Regions from separate parts of the Telluria sp. Soil_C_11 genome, predicted to be linked through region 1. Evidence: predicted binding sites of a transcription regulator. Region 1 holds the regulator's gene; the other holds the start of a gene.
What was found. Region 1 encodes sigma-54, which starts transcription at its own class of promoters, with help from an activator protein. Its sites were predicted from a motif close to TGGCANGNAANCTGCTTT; they were not measured.

Region 1 (8,899 bases):
TCACCAGCGGATTCGGGATCCCTTTCAGGGCGTCGCTCACGACGATGAAGCCCGGCAGCGCGGCGATCACGCCGCCGAAACCGTATTCGGACGCGGTGTTCATGGCCGCCAGCAGGGCGCCGCCGACGGCTTCCTTCGAACCGGCCGCGAATCGCTGGCTGACGCGGCGGAACGCGGTCGCGATCACCAGCAGGATGCCGAGCAGCAGCGCGGCTTCCACCGACCAAATCGCCAGCACGGTCTTGATGGTTGCCGTCACCGGGGTGTGCACGCCCGGCAGCACTTCGGTCGGCACGGTGTAGGCATCGCCGCCGTACCAGACCGGGATCATCCGGGTGAACACGAAGTTGGCCACGCCCACCAGCACCAGCGGCAGCACCGCGATGAGCGGATTCGGCAGCGCTTGCGTGTCGGCCGTTTCAGCCGCCTCGACGTGGGCGCCGTAGCCCTCTCCCTTGGCCATCGCGGCGCGGCGGCGCCACTCCAGGTAGGACAGGCCGACCACGATGATGAACAGCGAACCGATGGTGCCGAGCGCGGGGGCGGCCCAGCCGGTGGTCTTGAAGAAGGTGGTCGGGATGATGTTCTGGATCTGCGGGGTGCCCGGCAGCGAATCCATGGTGAACGAGAAGGCGCCCAGCGCGATCGCACCCGGCATCAGGCGCTTCGGGATATTGCTTTGGCGGTAGAGCTCGGCCGCGAACGGATACACCGCGAACACCACCACGAACAGCGACACGCCGCCATAGGTCAGCAGCGCGCACACGGCGACGATCACGGCGTTCGCGCGCGAGCGGCCGATATAGCGGATCGCGGCCTGCACGATGGATTTCGAGAAGCCGGACATCTCGATCACCTTGCCGAACACGGCGCCGAGCATGAACACGGGGAAGTAGAGCTTGACGAAGCCGACCATCTTTTCCATGAAGATGCCGGTAAACACCGGCGCCACGGCGGATGGGTCGGTGAACAGGACCGCGCCGAGCGCGGCGATCGGGGCAAACAGGATGACGCTATAGCCGCGGTAGGCGGCGACCATCAGGAAGGCCAGTGCGGCAGTACTAGCAGAAACGACAAAACAGACTCCTCCATTGTTCTACTTGATGTGTTGATGCCCCATCGCCGCGTCGAGCGGTGACGGACATCGCGGTGTCATGCCGCGCAGGGCGGCGATGAATTCATTTGCCTGGCTTATTTGCCTGCTTACTTGCCTGCTTACTTGCCGGAGAGCTGGCGCAACCGGCGCGCCTTCAGGTCAGCGAACCGGTCCTCGTCCCAGGTATAGAAGCCCTGCCCGGTACTCGCGCCCAGCTCGCCCTTCTCGACGTGGGCGCGCATCAGGTCGAGCACATCCTCGTCCTTGGCCAGTTCCGGCATCAGGTTGGCGCCGATGCCCGTCAGGGTGTGCAGGCCGCCGAGGTCGGCGCTTTCGAAGGGACCCATGATGCTGTAGCGCCGCCCGAGGCAGGCTTTCATCACGGCGTCGACGGTCTCCGGCGTGGCCGCGCCGGAGCGCACGATGTGCAGCGCTTCGCGCAGCACCGCGAATTGCAGGCGGTTGCCGATGAAGCCCGGAATGGCGGCCTTCAGCACCACCGGTTCGGCGCCGGTGCCGGCCAGCAGGCGGACGCAGCGCTCGACCACCTCCGGGGCGGTACGGGCGCCCGGCACCACTTCCACCAGCGGGATCAGGTGCGGCGGGTTCCAGAAATGCGCGACCAGGAAGCGGGCCGGATGCGCCAGGTGTCCGGACAGGGCGTCCGGTGGAAAGCCGCTGGTATTGCTGGCGATGATGGCGTCCGGCGCCAGGATCGCTTCCAGCTTCGCATACAGCGCGTGCTTGGCCGCCAGCACTTCGGGAATCGCCTCGATGACCATGGCGGCGCCGGCCAGTTCGTCCGGCTCGCCTTCCACGCGCAGGCGCGCGAGCGCGGCATCGCGCCGCGGCACGTCGATGAGGCCGGCGTCAACCAGCTGGGACAGGATGTCGGCCGCCAGCAGGGGGATGCCGGCGGCGCGGGCGGGATCGGCCTCTACCACCAGCGTAGCATGGCCGGCGAGCGCGAACCTGGTCGCGATGCCGACGCCCATCAAGCCGCCGCCGACGACACCGACGAAGTGATCAGTTGCCATGTCGCTTCCTTTATCCAAATTGCATCAACCCATAAAGATAGCAGGGATGATGCATTGCGTCATCGGAAAGCGGGGCACTACCGTAGTTATACTAGGTGTCGCAGCGGGTGCGCATGGGCCGGCCACACCGGCTCGAAGAAGCGCGCCACCATCTCCGGCGTGACCGCGTCCAGCGTCGGCGGATTCCACTTCGGCGCATTGTCCTTGTCGATCACCAGCGCGCGCACGCCTTCCAGCACTTCGCCGTGTTCGAAGTTGCGGCGCACCAGCGAGCGTTCCATGCGCAGGCAGCCGGCCACGTCCATCGTGGCGCCGCGCACCAGCATCTCGCGCGTCACGCACATCATCAGCGGCGAACGCTGGCGCATGGCCGCCAGGGCCTTCTGCGCGAATGGATGGTCGTCGCCCTCCAGCGAGGCCATCACGGCCTGCACGGACGATGCACCGAAATGCCTGTCGACCAGCGCGCGCCGGGCCTGCAGTTCGCTGGCCCCTGCCTGCGATGCGAACGGCGCCGCGAAGGCGCGGATCGCGGCCGGCAGCTGCGCGCCCGGCGTCGCGGCGATCAGTTCCTGCAGCGCCGGCAGTTGCGCGGCGGGGACGAACACATCGGCCAGGCCGACATACAGCGCATCGGCGGCGCCGATGGTGAGGCCGGTCAGGCCCAGGTACATGCCGAGCGCGCCCGGCGCGTGCGACAGGAAGTGGCTGCCGCCGACGTCCGGGAACAGGCCGATGTTCACCTCGGGCATGGCCATCTTCGTGCGCTCGGTCACGATGCGCAGGCCGCTGCCCGGGCCGCCCTGGGCGATGCCCATGCCGCCGCCCATCACGACGCCATCCATCAAGGAGATGTAGGGCTTCGGATAGAAATGGATCAGGTGGTTCAGTGCGTATTCTTCGGTAAAGAAGTCTTCCAGCAAGGCACTGCCGCCCGTGGGCGTGGCATGCCCGGCCTGGTGGAAAAAGCGGATGTCGCCGCCCGCGCACAGGGCCTTGTCGCTGGTGCTCTTGACAACGACGGCGTCGACGCCCGCATCGTCGCGCCAGGCCAGCAGGGCCTCGGTGAGGGCGCGCACCATCTCCAGCGACAGCGAGTTCAGGGCCTTGGGACGGTCCAGGGTAATGTTGCCGGTGCCGTTCGCCACCCGGGTCTGCACGTATTCGCTCATGTTTTATTGTTTGAAAAGGAAAACGGCATTCTAGCGCGCAAAAAACGAAAAGGGCGCCAATGCGCCCTTTGCCTACCTGTGCTGTGCCGGCGGAATCGTCACGCTGCGGCGGCAGCTTCTTCTCCCCCTTCGTTGGCCATGCGTTTCAGCGGAGTGTTACTGTGATCCTGCAGCATCTGCTTGTACTTCTGGACTTGCCTGTCGAGTCGGTCCATCAGCATGTCGATCGCGGCGTACAGGTCATGCGCGGCGCTCGCGACGTGAACGATCTTCCCGGCAACGCGCAAGTTGATCTCGGCCTTCTGGCGTTTTTCTTTCTCGGTGAGATTGTCTATGCAGAGGATGACGTGGGAGTCGATCACTTGATCGAAATGGCGGGTGATGCGTTCGAGCTTGTTCTGTACGTATTCTCGGATTGCTGGGGTTACATCGAGATGATGTCCGCTGATAGTGAGATTCATACACACTCCTTTGAAGATGCGCCGCCTGTCATGCGCACATCGCGCTTCGGGCAGCGTTGTTGCAAGAGCTTGCTACAGGGATTTGCGAAGGCTGACGGGCGGGATCTTCAGCGCCTCACGGTATTTCGCGACCGTGCGGCGTGCGATAACCATTCCCTGTTCCCCCAGCATCTCCGCGATCTTGCTATCGGATAAAGGGTTCTTGGGGTCTTCTGCTCCTGTGAGTTGTACGATGAGAGCCCGGATCGCGGTCGAGGAGGCCTCTCCCCCTGCCTCGGTCGCGACGTGACTCCCGAAAAAGTACTTCAGCTCAAACATGCCGTGCGGCGTCAGCATGTATTTCTGAGTTGTGACGCGAGAAATTGTGCTCTCGTGTAGACCTAGTGTATCAGCTATCTCACGTAAAACAAGGGGCCGCATGGCAACCGCGCCATGGGAGAAAAAGTTGCGCTGCCGCTCGACAATAGCCTGGGCGACACGCAGGATCGTGTCGAAACGCTGGCGCATGTTCTTGATGAGCCACTTCGCTTCCTGCAGCTGCGCGGCCAGCTGCGACTCCGATTTCCCCTGCTTCATCAGGGCGGCGTACAGGCTGTTCACGCGCAGGCGCGGCATCACGTCCGGATTCAGTTGCACGCTCCAGCCATCCTTCGCGCGGCGCACGATCACGTCCGGCACCACGAAGTCGGAGACGTCGGCAGCGAAGGCCGCGCCCGGATGCGGGTTGCACTGGCGGATCACGGCCTGGGCTTCGCGCAGGTCCTCGTCGTCGCAATCGAGGGCCTTCTTCAGCTTGTTGAATTCGCGCTGCGCGAACCAGGTCAGGTAGCGTTCGACGATGGTCAGCGCCATGCGCCGCGTCACCATCGGCACGCCGGGCATGCGGCGGATCTGCAGCGCCAGGCATTCGGCGGCGCTGCGCGCGCCCACGCCGGGCGGGTCCATGCTCTGCACCAGCGCCAGCGCGGTGCGCAGTTCCTCGAACTCGATCTCCAGTTCGGGCGGCAGGCGCGCGTGCAGTTCGTCCAGCGATTCCTCGAGGTAGCCATTGTCGTCGAGGGTGTCGACGACGATCTCGACCAGTGCGCAGTCACGCGGCGAGATGCAGGTCAGGCGCACCTGTTCCATCAGGTGTTCGCGCAGCGAGACGGGGCTGGCTTCCAGCTGCGGGCGGCCGTCTTCTTCCTCGCCGCCGCTGCCGGAGCGGCCCGGTTCGCCCCAGTCCATCTCCTGCTCGCCGCCGCCGCTGTCGCCGGCGTCGTTGCCTTCCTGGCTGCCCTCGGCTTCGGCGCCGCCACCGCCCTCCTCGCCCTGGCCGGACGCGGGCGGCGCATCGGGCGTGGTCGAGGTCGACGCGCCATTGTTGATCGCGCCGTCGGCCAGCAGGCGCACGGAGCGGTCGAGCGGATCGTCGAGGCGTTCGAGCAGCGGGTTGTCGCTCAGGACCTGTTCGATCTCCTGGTGCAGCTCGAGAGTGGACAGCTGCAGCAGCCGGATCGACTGCTGGAGTTGCGGCGTCAGCGCAAGGTGCTGTGATGTCTTGAGTTGCAGCGTCTGTTTCATGGACTACATCCGGAAGTGTTCACCCAGGTAGACGCGGCGGACCGATTCGTTGGCGATGATATCGTCGGGACGACCGGATGCCAGTACCGCGCCCTGGTTGATGATGTAGGCGCGGTCGCAGATGCCGAGCGTCTCGCGTACGTTATGGTCGGTGATCAGCACGCCGATGCCGCGCTCCTTCAGGAAGCGCACGATGCGTTGGATCTCGATTACCGCGATCGGATCCACGCCGGCGAACGGCTCGTCCAGCAGCACGAAGCGCGGATCGGTCGCCAGCGCGCGCGCGATCTCGACGCGGCGCCGCTCGCCGCCCGACAGCGACAGCGCCGGGTTCTCGCGCAGCTTCTCGATCTGCAGTTCGGCCAGCAGCTCGTCGAGGCGTTCCTCGATGCGCGCCTTGCCCAGCGGCTTGCCGTTCTCGCGCTGCAGTTCCAGCACGGCGCGGATGTTCTCCTCCACCGTCAGCTTGCGGAACACCGAGGCTTCCTGCGGCAGGTAGGACAGGCCGAGCATGGCGCGGCGGTGGATCGGCAGGCTCGTGATGTCGGTGCCGTTGATCACGATGGAACCGGCGTCGGCCGGCACCAGGCCGACGATCATGTAGAACGAGGTGGTCTTGCCGGCGCCGTTCGGACCGAGCAGGCCGACCACCTCGCCGCAGGCGACCTGCAGCGAGACGTCGCGCACCACCAGGCGCTTGCCGTAGCTCTTCTGCAGTCCCTTGACGACCAGGGTGCTGCCGCCAGCGTGGGCGGCGGCGTCTGCGTCTGCGTCTGCGTGGACATCGATCATTGCTTGGCTGCTCCTGCCGGCTGCGCTGCCGGCGCCTGAGCGGGCGCACTGCGGCGCGGCGCGATGATGATGGTGCTGCGTCCGCCGCCCGGCTTGCTCTCGCCGCTGGCGTCGTTGTGCACGTTCGCCTGCTCGGTGCGGTTGTCGTAGGAGATGAAGGGACCGTTCACCTCGCTCGTCATGCGCTTGCCTTCGAGCTGCTTGACCACGGCGTTCGAGAACAGCTTGACCACCTCGGTGCGCTCGTCGTACTCGATGCGCTGGGCCTGGCCCTCGGTCCACAGGTCGGGGCCGCCGTCGCGCTTCTGGCGGAAGCTCGCGGTCTTGCCCGGCGCGGCCGTCAGCGTCAGCAGCATGTAGCCCTCCGGCGTTTCCTTCAGCACGGCCTTGTCCGACTTGATCAGCAGGGTGCCGCGCGTCAGCACCACGTTGCCGGTCAGGATACGGGTCTGGGTCGCTTCATCGATATGGCCGTCGTCGAAATCGATCTGGGCCTGCTTGAGGGAATCCGCCCGCTCGGCCGTAGCGGTCAGGCTTGCCAGCAAGAGCGCGGCGACAGCGAATATTTTTTTCATTGGATGCGAATCCTTTCAGGTTGTCCTGTCAGCGTGCGGCACGCGGCGGATAGATGATCCGGCCGCGCCCGCCCAGCGTCAGCTGTTGCGTGGCGTTGTTGGCGACCATGCCGACCCCGGTCACGGAGGCGGCCCCGAGCTTCATCTCGATCGGCCTGTCGGTCTTCGAGATCTCCTCGTCCGGCAGCACGGTCAGCGCTTCGGTGCGGATGCGCAGCGGCTGCGAGGTCGCGCTGCCCGGCCGCGAGATGTCGACGTTGCCGGCCAGGTCGATCTGGTTCTGGTCCTGGTTGACGTGGGCGGTGTTGGCCGTCATGGTCATGTGCGGATGGTCGGTGCTCATGCTCTGCACGACCGGCTTGTCGATCACCGAGGTGTTGTCGGCCGGGCGGTGGGTCAGGCGCTCGCCCGAGATCACGTAGCGCGGCTGGCCGGTTTCCGACATGCGCACGAAGCTGAAGTTGTCGATGATGTAGTCCGGATCGTTGCCCACGTTGACGTTCGGCCCCTGCGCGTCGCCGCGCATCACCTGCAGCAGCCAGAAGCTGCCGAAGGCGAAGAACACGCCCACCAGCATCAGGGCCAGCAGGCGCCAGCGGTGCGCGGTGCGCTTGTTGACGTAGGAGGTCGTCGCCATGGCTTGCGATGGATTATCCAAAATACGGAGCCAGTGCCTGTTCGTAGGTGCCCTGGGCGCGCATCACCATGTCGCAGACTTCGCGCACGGCGCCGCGTCCGCCCGGGTTCTTGGTGACGTAGTGGGCGCGGTACTGCACTTCCGGATGCCCGCTCGGCACCGTGACGGCAAAGCCGACGCGGGTGAACAGCGGCAGGTCGATCACGTCGTCGCCGATGTAGCCGCACTGCTCGGCCGTCACGCCGGTCTTTTCGAGCAGCTCGGCGAACGCGAGGCGCTTGTCGTGCTGGCCCTGGAACACGTGGGTGATCCCGAGGTCCGCCGCGCGTTTCACCACGATCGGCGAATTGCGCGCGCTGATGATGGCGGTCTGCACGCCGGTGCGGTTCAGCAGCTGGATGCCGAGGCCGTCCAGCACATAGAAGGTCTTGGTGACTTCGCCGTCCGGGCCGTAGGTCAGGCTGCCGTCGGTGAGGACGCCGTCGACGTCGAAGATCATGACTTTCACGCGCGCCGCGCGCTGTACATGTTCCAGCTGGGTCACCATCAGATCACCTTGGCGCGGGTCAGGTCGTGGATGTGCAGGGCGCCGACCAGCACGTCGTCGGCATCGGTCACCAGCATCTGGTTGATGCGGAATTCTTCCATCACGGCGACGGCGTCGACCGCCAGCTGCTCCGGATGGATACGGTGCGGATTGGCGTGCATGACGTCGCGGATCACCACCTTGCTGAAGTCCTGGACCTTCTCGATCATGCGGCGCAGGTCGCCGTCGGTGAACATGCCGACCGGGCGGCCGGCCTCGTCGACGATGGCGGTCATGCCCATGCCCTTCTGCGAGATTTCCAGCAGGGCGTCGCTGAGCGGCGCGTCCAGCGCCACCTTCGGCACCGCGTCGCCGCTGCGCATCACGTCGCGCACGTGGGTCAGCAGGCGGCGGCCGAGGGCGCCGCCCGGGTGCGACAGGGCGAAGTCTTCCGACCTGAAGCCGCGCAGCTCCAGCAGCGCCACGGCGATCGCGTCGCCCAGCGCCAGGGTCACGGTGGTGGAGGCGGTCGGGGCCAGGTTCAGCGGGCAGGCTTCCTTCTCGACCGAGACGTCGAGGTGCACATCGGACACCTGCGCCAGGCGCGAACCCGGCTTGCCGGTCATGGCGATCACGGGCACGCCCATGCGCTTGACGGCCGGGATGACGACCGCCAGCTCGGCGCTTTCGCCGGAATACGAGATCGCGACCAGCACGTCCTGCGGGGTCACCATGCCGAGGTCGCCGTGCGCGGCTTCGGCCGGGTGCAGGAACAGGGCCGGGGTGCCGGTCGAGGCCAGGGTGGCGGCGATCTTGCGGCCGATGTGACCCGATTTGCCGATCCCCGACACGACCACGCGGCCCTTGCAGGCCATCATCAGCGCCACGGCGCGCGGCAGGCTGTCGTCCTGGCCGAGGCGTGCGGTCAGCTTGCGGATCGCTTCACCCTCGATGTCCAGGGTCTGGCGGGCCAGCTCCAGTGCGCGCGTCGCCTGGGTCTCGTTAAAACTTGTCAGCATTATTTTTTCATGGGTTACACT
Region 2 (8,899 bases), on a different contig from region 1:
AGGTGAAGGACCTGTCCTTCGACGTCCTGCCGGGCGTGAACGCCGACCCGCTGGCCGCCATGCGCGCCGAACGCAAGCTCGATCCGCTCAAGGGCAACCGCGCCGTGAAGGTCGGCTTCGACGGCGAGAACGTGGTCTGGAGCGCGAACGGCGCGAACGCGGCGGTGATGCTGCGCGCGGTCGACAACAAGGACCGCTGGATCGCCACCGTCGATCTGCCGCGCGCCGCGCTCAAGCCGGTGCACCGCCTGACCGACCAGGCCTGGATCAACTTCGACAGCAGCGAATTCGGCTGGCTGCCGGACAACAGCACGCTGTGGTACCTGTCCGAGGAAACCGGCTATGCCCACCTGTACACGCTGGACGCTTCCGGACGCACCCGCGCCCTCACGCAGGGCAAGTGGGAAGCGTCGGACGTGGCGTGGTCGGCCGACGGCGCCACCGCCTGGCTGCTGTGCAACCGCAAGACCCCGGGCGCCTATGAAGTCTGCGCGGTCAACGCGAAAGACGGCTCGACCCGCGAAGTCAGCCGCCTCGACGGCGGCGTGGAAGACTTCCGCCTGTCGCCGGACCAGCGCAAGCTGCTGGTGCATTACTCCGGCCCTTACCTGCCGCCGCAGATCGCCACCCTGCCCTCGAGCGGCGGCGACGCGGTCAGGCTGACCGATACCCGCACCACCGAATTCAAGTCCCACGACTGGATCCAGCCGCAGTTCGTGGCCGTTCCCTCCACGCATGGCGCGGAACCGGTCTGGTCGAAGCTGTACCGTCCGGCCCGGCTCGAGCCGGGCAAGCGCTATCCGGTGGTGATGTTCGTGCACGGCGCCGGCTACCTGCAGAACGTCACGCAGCGCTACACGCCCTACTTCCGCGAGCAGATGTTCCACAACCTGCTGGTGCAGAAGGGCTACGTGGTGCTGGACATGGACTACCGCGCCTCGAAGGGCTATGGCGCCAAATGGCGCAGCGCGATCTACCGCCAGATGGGCCACCCGGAACTGGAAGACTACCTGGACGGCGTGAACTGGATGGTCGCCAACCAGCAGGGCGACGCGAAGAACGTCGGCATCTACGGCGGCAGCTACGGCGGCTTCATGACCTTCATGGCCCTGCTGCGTGCGCCGGAAGTGTTCAAGTCGGGCGCCGCGCTGCGCCCGGTCACCGACTGGACCACCTACAACCACGAGTACACGGCCAACATCCTGAACACCCCGGACCTCGACCCGGAAGCCTACAAGGTCTCGTCGCCGATCGAGTACGCGCAGAACCTGCAGGGCAACCTGCTGATCGCGCACGGCATGGTCGACGACAACGTGTTCTTCCAGGACTCCGTGCGCATGGCCCAGCGCCTGATCGAACTGAAGAAGGATCACTGGGAACTGGCGCCGTATCCGATGGAGCGCCACTCCTTCGTCCAGCCCGAAAGCTGGTATGACGAGTACCGCCGCATCTACCAGCTGTTCGAGCGCACACTCAAGCAGGCGCCCGCGGCGCAGTAACACGGTATCATCGGGGCGCCTGCGGGCGCCCTTTTCAATTCTGCCTTCGATTCCGCCATGCCTGCCAAACGCCTGTTGCCATCCCTTCTTCCCCTGATCCTGCTGCCGGCCGCCGCGCTGGCCCAGAGCCTGCCCGAGGCCGGACAGCTCGATGCGGACAAGGTGCTGCAGTCGCGCTATGGCAGCGCGCCGGCGACGCCGGGCGCTCCGGCGGCTCCTGCCGCTGCGGCGGAGACGGCGGCAAGACCCGCCCCCGAGGCGCCGCCGGCAAAGGCGCCGAAGACCGCGAAAGCCGCCCCGGCGCAATCGCACGCCCAGGCCGAAGCGGCCGAACCGGCGCCCGCGCGCGCCGAGCCCGCGCCGGACTGGGGCGACGGCATCACGGGCGTGGTCATCGAGGCCAGGGGCGCCGAGGGCAAGGCCGCGCTGCCCGTCACCTTCGGCCAGGTGTTCGCGCAGGGCGACCTGAAACGCTCGGACACGCTGCTCGGCCGCCTGCCCGATGGACGCACGGTGCCGCTGCAGGTCGACGTCAAGGCCACGCACGCGGACGGCTCCGTGCGCCATGCCGTCATCAGCGCGCTGCTGCCGCCCGGCGGCAAGGGCGGTGCGCAGGCCATGGCGCTGGTGAAGGGCAAGGCCGGCGCCGCGAAAGCCGCTGCGCCCACGTCGGCGCAAGCCCTGCTCGACGCCGGCTTCACGGCTTCGGCCAGCGCCGTCATCGACGGCCAGGCCTGGACCGCGTCGGCCGACAAACTGCTGCGCCAGAAACCCGCCGTCTGGCTGGACGGGCCGCTGGTGACGGAATGGCTGGTCTCGGCCCCGCTCAGGAACGACAAGGGCGCCGAACATCCGCGCCTGAGCGCGCGCTTTGCCGTGCGCTGGTACCGCGCGCTGGGCAAGGCGCGGGTCGACGTCACGCTGGAAAACGCCTGGGCCTTCCAGCAGGCGCCGCGCAACGAGACCTACGATGCCCGCGTGCTGGTCGGCGGCCAGGAGGCGTATGCCAAGCCCGGCCTGGTCCACTTCAACCAGGCGCGCTGGCGCAAGACCTTCTGGTGGGGCGAGGTCCCGGCGGTGCACGTCCGCCACGACAGCGCCTACCTGATCGCCTCGCGCGCGCTGCCGAACTACGACCGCTCGGTGCACGCCTCCGGCCGCGCGCTGGCCGACCTGCAGGCCGCGTGGAACGGGCCGAAGACGGAACCGATGGGCATCGGCCTGGCGATGGCCGCCATGCCGACCACCGGCGGACGCGACGACATCGGCCTGCTGCCCGGCTGGGCGGCACTCTACCTGCTCAGCATGGACAGGCGGGCAAAGGAGGCCACGCTCGGCACCGCCGACCTGGCCGGCAGCTGGTCGATGCACTACCGCAACCGCGCGACCGGGCGGCCGGTCAGCCTGCTCGACTTTCCCTACATGACCATCGTCGGCCAGCTCAGCGATACGGTCAATCCCAGGACCCGCAAGTCGGAAGCCTTCCCGCCCTGTCCCAAGGACGCGTGCAAGACGCCCTACGTCCACGACATCTCGCACCAGCCCTCCTTCGCCTATTTACCCTACCTGGTGACCGGCGACTTCTACTACCTCGAAGAGCTGGAATTCTGGGCGATGTACGACGTCTTCAATTCCAACCCCGCCTACCGCCAGAACATCAAGGGCCTGCTCAATCCGGAGCAGGTGCGCGGCCAGGCCTGGGGCTTGCGCACGCTCGGCGAGGCGGCCTACATCGTGCCCGACGACGATCCGTTGAAGTCGCACTTCAGGCGCATCCTGAAGAACAACATGGACTGGTACAACGCCACCTACACCGACAACCGCGACGCCAACCAGCTGGGCTTCATCTCGATCGGCTACGCCTTTCCCTACAAGAATGGCACCGCGATGGCGCCGTGGCAGGACGACTTCTTCACCGCCGCGATCGGCCATCTGGTCGACCTCGGCACCGAAGGCGCCGCGCGCCTGCTGGCCTGGAAGATCAGGTTCCCGATCCTGCGCATGACGGCGCCGGGCGCCTGCTGGACCGGTGCGACGGTGTACGAACTGACCGTGCGCGACACCGCGACCTCGCCGATCTACACGACCATGGCGCAGGCCTACAAAGCCAGCCATTCGCCCGCGGTGTCGGCGCTGCCCTGCGACAGCGCCGAGCTGGCGCAGGCGATCAAGGCGAAGCCGGGGGAGATGACGGGTTACGCCTCCAGCGCCACCGGCTATCCGGCAAACCTGCAGCCGGCGCTGGCGTATGCGGCCGATGCCGGCGGCAAGGCCGGCCAGGAGGCATGGCGCAAATTCATGGCGCGCAGCGTCAAGCCGGACTACGGCGGCTCGCCGCAGTTCGCGATCGTGCCGCGCGGCCCGCAAAAATAGCGCCGCTCATTGCGTCCGGGCGCCGGACTCGAACCAGGCCGCGACCTGGGCCCGCTCGGCATCCGTCATGTTGGTCATGTTCGCCAGCGGCATGGCCTTCAGCTGCACCGCCTGCTGGTAGATGCGGGCGGCGTTCTGCGAGATGCCGTGCGGGTCGTCCAGCATCACGCCGGCCGGCGCGCTGGCGAAGCCGGCCTGCGTCGGATGGGCCGCATGGCAGGACACGCAGCGCTGCCGGATGATGCCCTGCACCGCCGCGAACTGGGCGCCCGCGTTGGCGTTCGCAGCCGGAGCGGCGGCCGGCGGCGCCGGCGCGATCGCCACCGCCACCGCCAGCAGCAACAGCACGCCCACGGCCGGATAGCGCCATTCGACGCGGCCCTTGTGGCGCAGGTTGAAGAAGTGGCGGATGAAGACGCCGGCCAGCATGATCGCGGCCAGCACCGCCCAGGCATGCGCGTGGCGCCAGGTCATGGCGAAGTGGTTGCTGATCATGATGAACAGCACCGGCAGCGTGAAGTAGTTGTTGTGCACGCTGCGCTGCTTGCCGCGGATGCCGTAGACGGGGTCGGGCGTCTGGCCGGCGATCATCGCATTCACCATCCTGCGCTGGCCGGGAATGATCACCATCGCCACGTTGGCGACCATGATGGTGCCGATCATCGCGCCGACGTGGATGTAGGCCGCGCGCCCGCCCAGGGTATGGGTCAGCACCCAGGCCGCCCCGGAAAGAAAAGCGAAGATCACGGCGCCGAAGGCCAGGTCGTGCTTGCCCAGCTTCGAGCGGCACAGCAGGTCGTAGACGATCCAGCCCGCCACCAGGCTGCCCAGGCCGATGCCGACCGCCTGCCAGCTCGAGAGCGCGGCCACGCCGCGGTCGACCATCATGGCCTGGGCATTGAAGTAATACACGATGGTCAACAGGGCGAAACCCGACAGCCAGGTCGAATACGCTTCCCATTTGAACCAGTGCAACTCCTTCGGCAGCTCGGCCGGCGCCACCAGGTATTTCTGCGGGTTGTAGAAGCCGCCGCCATGCACGGCCCACAGTTCGCCGGCCACGCCCTTGTTCGCCAGTTCGCTGCCGGGCGCCGGCGGCCTCAGGGAGTTATCGAGCCAGACGAAATAAAAGGAGGCGCCGATCCAGGCGATGCCGGTGATGACGTGCAGCCAGCGCACCAGCATATTCATCCATTCGAGGGCATACGGAAGCAGGTAGTCCATGAACATCCTTATCGTGATCGGAAGCATCTGAAGTGCGCAATGAGCAAAGATAAACCGGTTTCCATTTATTCAATATGAAAAATACCGTATATTCGACATAAGCGAGCGCATATACGCGTTTTTTCCCGAGCTTCCGATGTCCAGCCTGCCCCAGCACCTCGACCTGCACCTGATCCGCATCCTCTACCTGCTGCTGCAGGAAAAGAACGTCTCGCGCGTGGCGCTCAAGCTGAACCAGCCCCAGCCCTCGATCTCGGCCTCGCTGCGTAAACTCCGCGAACTGACCGGCGATCCGCTGCTGGTGCGCGGCGCGCGCGGCATGGTGCCGACCCAGCACGGCGAGAGCCTGCTCGAACCCGCCCGGCGCATCCTGGACGAGACCGAGAACCTGTTCGTCAGGAAGACGCCCTTCGTGCCCGAGCAGGCCGCGCGCACCTTCCACATCGCCGCGCCCGACTACCTCGACACCCAGTTCCTGCCGAACGTGGTCGCCAGCATCCGCCGCGGCGCGCCCAACAGCAAGGTGGCCATCCACCACCTGGGGCCGGGCACGGACTACCTGCGCATGCTGTCGGACGGCGAGATGGACCTGGTGATCGCCAACTGGGACGAACCGCCCGCGCACCTGCACATCTCGAAGCTGTTCGAAGACCCGATCATCTGCACCATGCGCGCCGACAGCGCCTACGCGCGCCGCACGGCCAGCGACGCGATGACGCTCGCGGACTACCTCGGCCTGCCGCACGTGGCGCCCTCGCCGACGCTGCCCGGCTACCACGGCGTGATCGATGCCTTCCTCGAGCGCGCGGGAATGCAGCGCAAGGTGGCGGTCGAGTCGCCCTACTTCGGCCTGATCCCCTACATGCTGACCCAGACCGACCTGGTGCTGACCACCGGCCGCCAGTTCATCCGCTTCTACGAAAAGACGCTGCCGCTGAAGAGTTTCACGGTGCCGATCAAGTTTCCACCGATGCGTTTCTATCAACTCTGGCACCAGCGCGTGCACCAGTCGCCCGAGCACAAGTGGCTGCGCGACCAGGTGACGACGGCGGCGAAGGCGCTGGTCAAGGCCTGAACGCCGAACCCGCGCCGTTCATTTTGGCGCACGAACGCACCATTCCGGTGCTGTTGCTCGAAAACGGGGCAATCCGTCGGCCCCGCGTAAAGACGATGCATAGCGCGCCCCAAATTGGAACGCTTATTGCTATCAAGAAGTGCATTAGCAAACCTTTGCACTTTTTGGGAACAGACACGCATGGATGCCTATAAAACCGGGGCCGACGCACTCTTCATCCTGCTCGGCGGGATCATGATCCTGGCGATGCACGCCGGTTTCGCCTTTCTGGAACTGGGAACGGTGCGCCGGAAAAACCAGGTCAACGCCCTGGTCAAGATCCTGATCGACTTCGCCGTCTCGACCATCGCGTACTTCTTCGTCGGCTACATGATCGCGTATGGCGTCAACTTCTTCGGCAGTACCGGCACGCTGGTGGCGAAGAACGGCTACGAACTCGTGAAGTTCTTCTTCCTGCTGACCTTCGCCGCGGCGATCCCGGCGATCATCTCGGGCGGCATCGCCGAACGCGCCAAGTTCCATCCGCAGATGGCGGCCACCGCCGTGCTGGTCGGCCTGGTCTATCCTTTGTTCGAAGGGATCGCCTGGAACAATCGCTTCGGCTTCCAGGACTGGCTGCAGTTCACCTTCGGCGCGCCGTTCCACGACTTCGCCGGTTCGGTGGTGGTGCACGCCGTGGGCGGCTGGGCCGCGCTGCCGGCGGTGCTGCTGCTGGGCGCGCGCCGCGGCCGCTACACCAGGGATGGCCGCATCTCCGCCCATCCGCCGTCGAACATCCCCTTCCTGGCGCTGGGCGCGTGGGTCCTGACCGTGGGCTGGTTCGGCTTCAACGTGATGAGCGCGCAGACGCTCGACAAGATGAACGGCCTGGTGGCGGTGAATTCCCTGATGGCGCTGACCGGCGGCACGCTGGTCGCCTTCATCATGGGCCGCAACGATCCGGGCTTCGTCTACAACGGCCCGCTGGCCGGCCTGGTGGCGGTGTGCGCCGGTTCGGACCTGATGCATCCGCTCGGCGCCCTGGTGACGGGCGCGATCGCCGGCGCCATCTTCGTGGCGCTGTTCACGCTGGCGCAGAACCGCTGGAAGATCGACGACGTGCTGGGCGTGTGGCCGCTGCACGGCCTGTGCGGCGCCTGGGGCGGCATCGCGGCCGGCATCTTCGGCAGCCGCGCGCTGGGCGGCCTGGGCGGCGTATCGCTCGCCTCGCAGCTGCTCGGCACCCTGCTCGGCATCGTCATCGCCGGTGCGGGCAGCTGGATCGTCTACGGCCTGCTGAAGGCAACCGTCGGCCTGCGCCTCGACGCCGAGCAGGAATTCGACGGCGCCGACCTGTCGATCCACCGCATCAGCGCCACGCCGGAGCGCGAAACCACCTTCCAGTGATCGGCCGCCCGGTCAGCCGGCCAGCGAGGCGCCGAACATCCCCAGCACCGCGACCGCCATCACCGCGGTGCACAGCCAGCCCAGCGCGCGCAGCCGCCCGGAGATCTTCAGGGTTCCCATGATCTTCGGGCTCGACGCCACCGCCATCATGATCACCATGACCGGCACCGCGATCACGCCGTTCAGTACCGCGCTCCAGTACAGCGCCTTGATCGGGTCGAGCGGCACGAAGTTGATGCCGATCCCGGCCAGGGTCGCGACGATGATGATGGCGTAGAACTTGCGCGCCGCCGAGAACTTGTCATCCAGGCTGCTCTTCCAGTGGAAGGTGCCGGCCATCGCGTAGGCGGCCGAACCGGCCAGTACCGGAATGGCCAGCAGGCCGGTGCCGACGATCCCCGCCGCAAACAGCATGAAGGCCATTTCGCCGGCGATCGGCTTGAGCGCCGACGCCGCCTGGGCCGAGGACTGCAGGTCGTCGACGCCGTGCGCATGCAGGGTCGCGGCGGTGGTCAGCATGATGAAGAAGGCCACCAGGTTCGAGACCGCCATGCCGACCAGGGTGTCGAAGCGGATACGCCGGAACTGCTCCTTGACCTGCTCGGGCGCGCGCCGCAGCGGTTGGGCGTCGGCGTCGGCGCGCAGCTCCTCCACTTCCTGCGAGGCCTGCCAGAAGAACAGGTAGGGACTGATGGTCGTGCCGAACACGGCGACGATGGTGGTCAGGTATTCCTTGTGCCACTGCGGCTGCGGCCAGACCAGCGAGCGCAGCACCTCGGGCCACGGCACCCGCACCACGAACACGGTGGCGACATAGGCCAGCAGCACCAGCGTCAGCCATTTCAGGATGTTGACGTAGCGCTGGTAAGGGACGAACACCTGCAGCAGCACCGACAGCACGCCGAACGCCACCGCGTAGTAATGGGCCTTGCCGGGAGCGACCAGCACCATCGCGTCGCCCATCGCCGCGATGTCGGCCGCGATGTTGATGACGTTCGCGATGAGCAGCAGGCCGACGATCAGCCACACCAGCTGGCGCGGCGCGAAGCGCTGCAGGTTGGTGGCCAGCCCGCGCCCGGTGACCCGGCCGATGTGCGCGCTGATGACCTGGATCGCCACCATCAGCGGATACGTGAGCAGCAGCGTCCACAGCAGGTTGAAGCCGAACTGGGCGCCAGCCTGGGAGTAAGTGGCGATGCCGCTCGGGTCATCGTCCGCCGCACCGGTGATCAGGCCCGGGCCGAGCTTCGACAGCCAGGCCGAGGCTTCCGGCGATGGCTTGTCGGAGTCCTTGAAGTCCATGACGCCATCATGGACGCAGGCGACGGCTTGCTCCGTTCGC

Region 2: a site for sigma-54 is predicted at 6,287-6,304, ahead of AC3A6M_RS06335 (ammonium transporter). Genes of this name have one in related genera too.

The regions. Positions count from the first base shown of each region.
Region 1 covers NZ_JBDGIN010000006.1:203,976-212,874, forward strand. Annotated here, with positions in the region: partial or broken gene AC3A6M_RS12650 (GntP family permease) at 1-1,077, opposite strand, end outside; gene AC3A6M_RS12655 (3-hydroxyacyl-CoA dehydrogenase family protein) at 1,216-2,133, opposite strand; gene AC3A6M_RS12660 (enoyl-CoA hydratase/isomerase family protein) at 2,220-3,305, opposite strand; gene hpf (ribosome hibernation-promoting factor, HPF/YfiA family) at 3,404-3,766, opposite strand; gene AC3A6M_RS12670 (RNA polymerase factor sigma-54) at 3,839-5,329, opposite strand; gene lptB (LPS export ABC transporter ATP-binding protein) at 5,333-6,121, opposite strand; gene lptA (lipopolysaccharide transport periplasmic protein LptA) at 6,118-6,696, opposite strand; gene lptC (LPS export ABC transporter periplasmic protein LptC) at 6,725-7,333, opposite strand; gene AC3A6M_RS12690 (KdsC family phosphatase) at 7,347-7,880, opposite strand; gene AC3A6M_RS12695 (KpsF/GutQ family sugar-phosphate isomerase) at 7,880-8,899, opposite strand, start outside.
Region 2 covers NZ_JBDGIN010000003.1:168,050-176,948, forward strand. Annotated here, with positions in the region: gene AC3A6M_RS06315 (S9 family peptidase) at 1-1,499, shown strand, start outside; gene AC3A6M_RS06320 (RIFT barrel domain-containing protein) at 1,557-3,872, shown strand; gene AC3A6M_RS06325 (urate hydroxylase PuuD) at 3,879-5,096, opposite strand; gene AC3A6M_RS06330 (LysR substrate-binding domain-containing protein) at 5,233-6,171, shown strand; gene AC3A6M_RS06335 (ammonium transporter) at 6,352-7,557, shown strand; gene AC3A6M_RS06340 (Nramp family divalent metal transporter) at 7,570-8,859, opposite strand.